DNA from 3 places in the Butyricicoccus sp. AF18-9LB genome. Region 2 is predicted to be linked to each of the others. Evidence: riboswitches for the same ligand, from Rfam matches in the RefSeq annotation. Region 2 holds a riboswitch; each other region holds the start of a gene.
The links. Region 2 has a riboswitch for cyclic di-GMP ahead of PGY33_RS09215 (transglutaminase-like domain-containing protein). Riboswitches for the same ligand answer to the same signal wherever they lie in the genome.
Positions count from the first base shown of each region.

Region 1 (2,270 bases), on a different contig from region 2:
CGTGCTCGGGGAAAAGAAAAAAAGCGATCTCGAGATCGCCATTCAGGACTCAGCCGACTATATGACGTACAATTTTGCGGACAAATCGCTCTCCATCGAACACCTGTCCCAGCGTGCTGCGCTCAGCACCTGCTACTATATGCGTAAGTTTAAGGAATACCAGTCGGCAACACCGCATCAGTTTTTGCAGACTGTGCGTCTGAGCGCCGCAAAGCAGCAGCTGCTCACCACCTCGCAGAGTATTGAGACCATCGCAGATAACTGCGGTTTCTCCAGTGCTTCGCACTTTATTATGGCCTTCCGTAAGAGCACCGGCATTACCCCGCATCAGTACCGCACCCAGTGGAAATAAAAAGCACACTCTCCGTACTGCGTCCACAGGATGAAACGGTCGCGTGTACAGACAGGCAAGCGCAGCGCAGCTGTGCTATCCGAACGGTGATATTCATCAGATTGCTGCGCGAAATGTCGTTTTTATGACACGAATCGTATAACAGACCAATCGCGTGCTTATACAGATTATGGTATAACAATCAAAAATCAGGTACATATACGGTGTCTGAGAGATAGGCAAACCCATCGAAAGATGGGGGACGCAAAGCCGGAAGGGTCTAAGGCGGCGAACGCCGCAATGACAGCCGGTTGTAAGCATCAGCGAAGACGCTGTTAACCTCTTCTGCGCTTTATTTGGCAGAAGGAGGTGTACGCCGTCAAAAGAATATGGCAAGCCGATTCGCGGTGCAATACACTGCTCGCAGAGCAGGTAAAACTCTGCCCTTTTGTGCTGTTCCAACAAAGATATAAAAACGCTTTCAAGTCATGAGTAGCCATGTCTTGAAAGCGTTTTTTTATTTAAATTTGAAGCCGTTAAAGCAGATAAAATACGGAGGGAAAGTTATGAAAAACGATTGTTATCGGCAATAGTATCATTGTGTTTGTTGCGACAATGGCGCCGACTGTGGCGTTTGCGGCGGTCGCAGAACTCGAACGCGAGTACATCCTCCAGCGCCAGCGCGAGGGTATCGCCATTGCCAAGACAAAGAGCCAGTACACCGGACGCAAGCCGATACCGCTGCCGGACAACTACGAGCGGGTTGTTTCCCGATGGCGTGCCGGAGAGATTACCGCAATCGAGGCTATGTGGCAGACTAGACTTAAACCTAACACCGAGTTCATGGAAAACGGTCTGGAGGCCGAGCTGGACGATCAACTGGGCTACAGCCGGTATGACTACAAGAACAAGGACACGGATAACGGCCGGAACGGGCGCAGCAGCAAAACCCTGCGCACCAGTTTTGGCGATGTAGAGGTATCTGTGCCGCGGGATCGCAAGAGCGAATTCGAACCCAAGGTGCTGCGGAAAAATCAGACCAGCATCAGCCAGGACATCGAGGATATTTTCATTGCTGTACGGATAATTTGACCGGTTTTTCTGCGGCGATCGAGGCGGTCTATCCCAAGACGGAAATCCAGAACTGCATCATCCATCAGCTTCGAAATTCCGGCAAATATGTCTCTTACAAGGATTTGAAGGCACTTATGGCTGACTTGAGAGCAGTCTACGCAGCGGTAGATGAATCGGCTGCTTTGGACGCGTTAGACACGTTTGCAGAACACTGGGACAAGAAATATCCTAAGATTTCTCAGTCATGGAGGGATAACTGGGCAAATCTCAGTACCTATTTCAAGTTTCCTCAGGCACTCCGACGGCTGATCTATACGACCAACACGATTGAAGGCTTTAACCGTCAGCTCAGGAAGGTAACCAAGTCGAAATCCGTGTTTCCGACCGATGACAGTCTTTTCAAAATGCTGCAGCATGAGCCGAAAACCTGTAAACGCTGCACAGTATGTGCTCAGAAACGGAGGAACAGCAGATGATTACGAACGAGTACGGTATTCATACCTTTTCACTAAAATTTCAATGCAAATATTCCGAAATTCAGAATATTATCGAACAAAATGAGTGCATTCGTACCGGCAAAGGGAAATCAGGGCTTTCGTCATATTACCAGATGCCGCAGTTCAAGTCCATCGGCGTTGAAATTCACTTAGGGCAATCCATCTCGCATCCGTGCTGGCTGATACTGATTGTTAACCCGTCTTCTCCGCTCGCCAGTACCTATGAACCGACTGCATTATTTCAAGCTGACGAAAAGTCTGTTCAACAGCTAAAGCACCACCTGCGGAATATCCTTGATAAGATCGGCGTTGACCGGCGGCTCAAGGGGTTTAAGCTGTCGAGGTATGATTTGACCTGCAATCTGTAT
Region 1 covers NZ_JAQCWA010000017.1:43,314-45,583, reverse strand. The annotation lists gene PGY33_RS10265 (helix-turn-helix domain-containing protein) at 1-352, shown strand, start outside; cyclic di-GMP riboswitch class I at 560-650, shown strand; partial or broken gene PGY33_RS10260 (IS256 family transposase) at 1,028-1,815, shown strand; gene PGY33_RS10255 (hypothetical protein) at 1,878-2,270, shown strand, end outside.
Region 1: linked by a shared signal. The riboswitch ahead of PGY33_RS10260 (IS256 family transposase) and the one ahead of PGY33_RS09215 (transglutaminase-like domain-containing protein) in region 2 are both predicted to bind cyclic di-GMP.

Region 2 (2,270 bases):
AGGTACACCTTCGTCATGCCGGCCGGCAAGGTCACGGTGAAGGCGGTCTTTATGGATGACAACACCATGCTCAACTTCTTCACCGACGTGCACGCGGAGGATTACTACTACGATGCAGTCCTCTGGGCGGCGCAGAAGGGCATTACCGGAGGTATGAGCGACACGCTGTTTGCTCCGAACGCTGCCTGCACCAGAGCGCAGATTGTAACCTTCCTGTGGCGTGCGGCGGGTTCGCCTGAACCGAAGGCGCTGAGCAGCTTCGCGGATGTTCCGGCAGATGCATACTACGCCAAGGCGGTTGCGTGGGCGGTTGAGAATGGCATTACCGAGGGCACGAGCGATACAACATTTGCACCCGGCACCATCTGCACGAGAGCACAAGGCGCAGCGCTCTTGTACCGTGCGGCAGGCAGTCCGGCGGTTAGCGGCAGCGCGGCCTTCACCGATGTACCTGTCGATGCATACTACGCTGATGCGGCAGCATGGGCAGAGCAGAAGGGCATCACCGGCGGCATCGGAAACGGTCTGTTCGGTCCGCATAACAACTGCACGAGAGCACAGATCGTCACGTTCCTGTACAGACTGTACGGCAGAAAATAAGCAAATCAACCGATGGAAAGCGGCGGCAGGGGTATTCCCTTGCCGCCGTCTGTTTACCGATTTTTTGCCGCCATCTCACGCTGCGGAGCGAGTTGCATTCCCGGACAAACCGCTGCAATATGAGCGGAAGAAGCGGAAAAATGTCATATTATCGGTAAATCTGCGGCAGCATGTCATAATTTCTTCTTATTTTGTAAAACCCTGTTGACAAAACACGATAGATGCGCTATAGTGAGGATAAAAGAAGATGATGCAGTCGCTTTGACCGCATCTCAAACGATAATAGCAAACCCACCGAAAGGTGGCGACGCAAAGCTATAGGGCCTTACCCCTCATCGAGAGGGCTGGCAGCCAGTTACCGAAAGGAGATCGCCGGATATGAAGCGGCTTTTTCGTATTGCATGCGCAGTTTTTGCAGCAGCTGCCCTCTCGATGGGCGTTACCGCAGTAGCATTAAATGATGTTGTGGATATGAGTAATTCCACCCACGGTTATGTTACCGTAAACTACTCCTCGAGTGCAAGGCTCAAGGTTGGTATTCAGTACAACGGCGGCAAGACCGTATTCTATGATTGCCCGAGCGGCAAGGATGCTTCCTTCTCTCTCGATAAGGGCAACGGCAAGTACACCGTAACGCTGTACCGCAACGTTTCCGGTACGTCCTATCAGCAGGTCGAGTCCAAGTCCATGAACGTAACCGTTAAGGACAGCTATGCTCCGTATCTGGCCTCCACTTCCGAGGTTCAGTTCTCCAAGGGCGACACGGTATCCGCTAAGGCTGCTGAGCTCTGCAAGAACGCCAAGACTGACGAGGCTAAGGTTATCGCCATCTACAACTACATGGCAAGCCGTTATACATATGATAACAAGCTGGCGAAAGAGATCACCAGCGGCAAGATCACCAAGTACATCCCGGATACCGCCGCTACCCTGAAGGGCACCACCGGTATCTGCTACGATTTTTCCTCGCTGTTTGCAGCAATGTGCCGCAGCCAGGGCATCCCGTGTGCACTGACCAAGGGTTACGCCGGCTCCAGCTACCATGCTTGGAACAAGGTAAACCTGAACGGCAAGTGGTATCAGATCGACCTGACCTACGCGGTTACCCGCAGCGTGAAGAACGCAAAAACCCTGCATGACTGTGTATCTCCGCTGACCTACACCAACACCAGCGATGCGCTTGCAGTAGCTGCGGCTTAACACGTTTCCGTTTTACTTTGTATGCAAATGGTCCTGATTGGATGCGTTTATGTCCGATCAGCGGCGATTTATTGCATAAAAACGATTCCGGATTGAAATCCTTCTTCGCTTTTTACAGTATTTGTTTGTTATTCGCGGGCATTTATGGTATACTGAAGAAGAGGATCCGGAGGATTTCTGTCCTGCGCAGGCAAAGGACTGTGTATGCAGTCCGGCGTGTCTGCCGACAGAAAAGATCGTAAAATTCTGTGCATGACTTCCGTAAAGGGATACAGGTACAGACAAAGGCACAGCCGGTGAAAACCGGTGTCGCAAAGCCAGATGGGCCTAAACGGAGGTTTTTCCTCTCCGCATGGCAGCCGGTTGCCAAAGGTACTTTGTACCCCCTTGCAGAGCTATGCGCTGTAAAGGGGGTATTCTATTTGGAAATTGAACTACTTCTGCATTGGCTGAAGAAATTGTAAAAAATG
Region 2 covers NZ_JAQCWA010000013.1:62,643-64,912, reverse strand. The annotation lists gene PGY33_RS09220 (S-layer homology domain-containing protein) at 1-600, shown strand, start outside; cyclic di-GMP riboswitch class I at 875-963, shown strand; gene PGY33_RS09215 (transglutaminase-like domain-containing protein) at 979-1,800, shown strand; cyclic di-GMP riboswitch class I at 2,077-2,171, shown strand.

Region 3 (2,270 bases), on a different contig from region 2:
ATTCACGCTCGTATTCTTACACTTGCCGATTGACTTACGACACCTCTCACCCGAATCCTATTCTGCCGGTGGGGAGTATCCTTTTCCGCTGTTCTCGCCACGCCGGTAGCTGACCGGCTGTTTTATCGAAGCGGCTTGTCGGTTGCCCGACACGGAAAATTCGTTACAGATGGAGCTTTATTCAGTTGTCAAAGTCCAATTAACCTCCTGCTTTTTGCTATTCGGCCTGTCTGTGCATTGCGTTACTATGCATATTTGCTGACAAGCCATGTATCACCGAAACCAAAATTAAAGAAAGCTAAGATAAGTATGGAGTTTAGGCTTTCATCTTTGATTGGGATTCTATCATACCGTATATACAGAACAAAGTCAATCGGGGCAGAAATTGTTCACATTTGATTCATAATTAAACTTTGGTACACAGAAAAGTTGCAAAAATGCAATATTCTTGTCCTCGTAACACTTTGCAATCGAACATTTGTTGCATAGTCCTAAATCGGCAGTTTCGGCAAAGCAAAAGTGGTCAAATAATTGACCACTTTCCGTAAAAATATTTTGGTTTTCCCGACAATTCGGACAAATAAATTCCGAAACGCACCTGTACAGAACAGATGTACAGCGGCGCGTTAAGGGGGAGAGGAACGAAATCCGCGCCGCCCGCGTCTTTCCTCTCCCCCTGCTGCGGTTATGGATAACTCCCTTGCGGCAGTTACCCACAGCCGCAGCACCCCCTCACCATTCTCGCGGCGGCGAACGCAGAGAGAAATCTTTTGAAGTCTATAACAGTAGACCCTTTCCGACGTAAGCAGTCTGCAATTTTGAACAATTACTTGTTTAAGTACAAAAGGACTTTTGTTGAAATTGACAAAGTAATAATTGACAAATGCCAAGCAACTTAGTACAATTTAATTAACTAAAAACCCAAACTCTTAGGAGAATGGCAGAAATGGCAAAACAGAGGAAACTCTGCGGCGCAAAGCTATAGGGTCTAAACGATTGCTCTGCAATCGCATGACAGCCAGTTACCTAACCAGTCCCCGCATTTTAAGAAACAGCGCAATACTGTGTGGACTACTATCCATGCGGTACTGCGCCCTTTTTTAACTGTTTGGGCGCAAAAGAAAGGGAGCGATCGAAAAATGAAACGCACACGAATCAGCGTATTGCTTGTAATAGCCTTGCTGTTGCAGCTATACGCACCACTCACGGCAGGCGCAGCGGACTTTACGCCAAACCCACAGACGGAATATGCCAAACGGTTTATTGCCGCCTGTGATGGACAGACATGGTTCATCAATGAGATTGAGCGTCTTCTGAACGCACAGCAACGCACACTGGATACCATCACCGGAGCGGAAGACCTTGTAGAAATCAAGAGCATTGGTCTGAAAGGCCGAAACATCACCGGACATATACCGGCTGCAATCGGGGAACTTAGTGAATTGCGGTATCTGTTCCTCTCGGATAATCATTTGAGCGGAGATATTCCATCTGCGCTCTATACGCTCCCGAAATTGCAGAATGTGGATTTAGGCGGTAATGATTATGCAGGTGCGATTCCTTCCGAATTTGGCACAATGCCCGCATTGAAAACGCTGGTTCTCAAAGACAATCAGTACACCGGTACGATACCGGATACGATTTTGAGCAATACCCAGATTGAGGTGCTGAACCTCATGGGAAATCAGTTGACCGGCGGTTTTCCTGCGGCAGTTGCCGGTATGAGCAGTCTGAAATACTTGAACCTTTCAGAAAACGTTATCGGCGGCACGATTCCCGACCTGTCCGCGCTGACGAATCTTATCTCTCTTTCGGCGTGGCAATGCGGCATGACCGGCACGATTCCCGAAACGCTGTACTCGCTTTCCGGTTTGCAGATTTTAGACCTGTCCGAAAACAAGCTGGAAGGCGAAATCTCTGCCGGTATTGCTAATCTGGCAGGCTTGCAATATCTCGCGCTGGACACGAACCCTCTGCGCGGTGTATTACCGGACGCATTTACACAGACTGCGTTGACCGAGATTCATTTGGAAAACACTTATCTGCGCGGTTTAGTTCCTGCTACGCTCAAAGCACGTCATGACGCAGGCGCAAAGGTCTATCTGAACAATAACTACATGACCGGCGCTGTCTTGAAGGATATGCCGAACAACAGCGGTAACTTTACAGATGGTGCAGCAAGCGAACAGTATCAGCTTACCAGCACTCGTTCCACGGTTACGGTCAGCAAGGACGGCACGGTAAACCTGTATGCGCTGCTGCTGAACAAG
Region 3 covers NZ_JAQCWA010000014.1:50,752-53,021, reverse strand. The annotation lists cyclic di-GMP riboswitch class I at 939-1,030, shown strand; gene PGY33_RS09430 (S-layer homology domain-containing protein) at 1,140-2,270, shown strand, end outside.
Region 3: linked by a shared signal. The riboswitch ahead of PGY33_RS09430 (S-layer homology domain-containing protein) and the one ahead of PGY33_RS09215 (transglutaminase-like domain-containing protein) in region 2 are both predicted to bind cyclic di-GMP.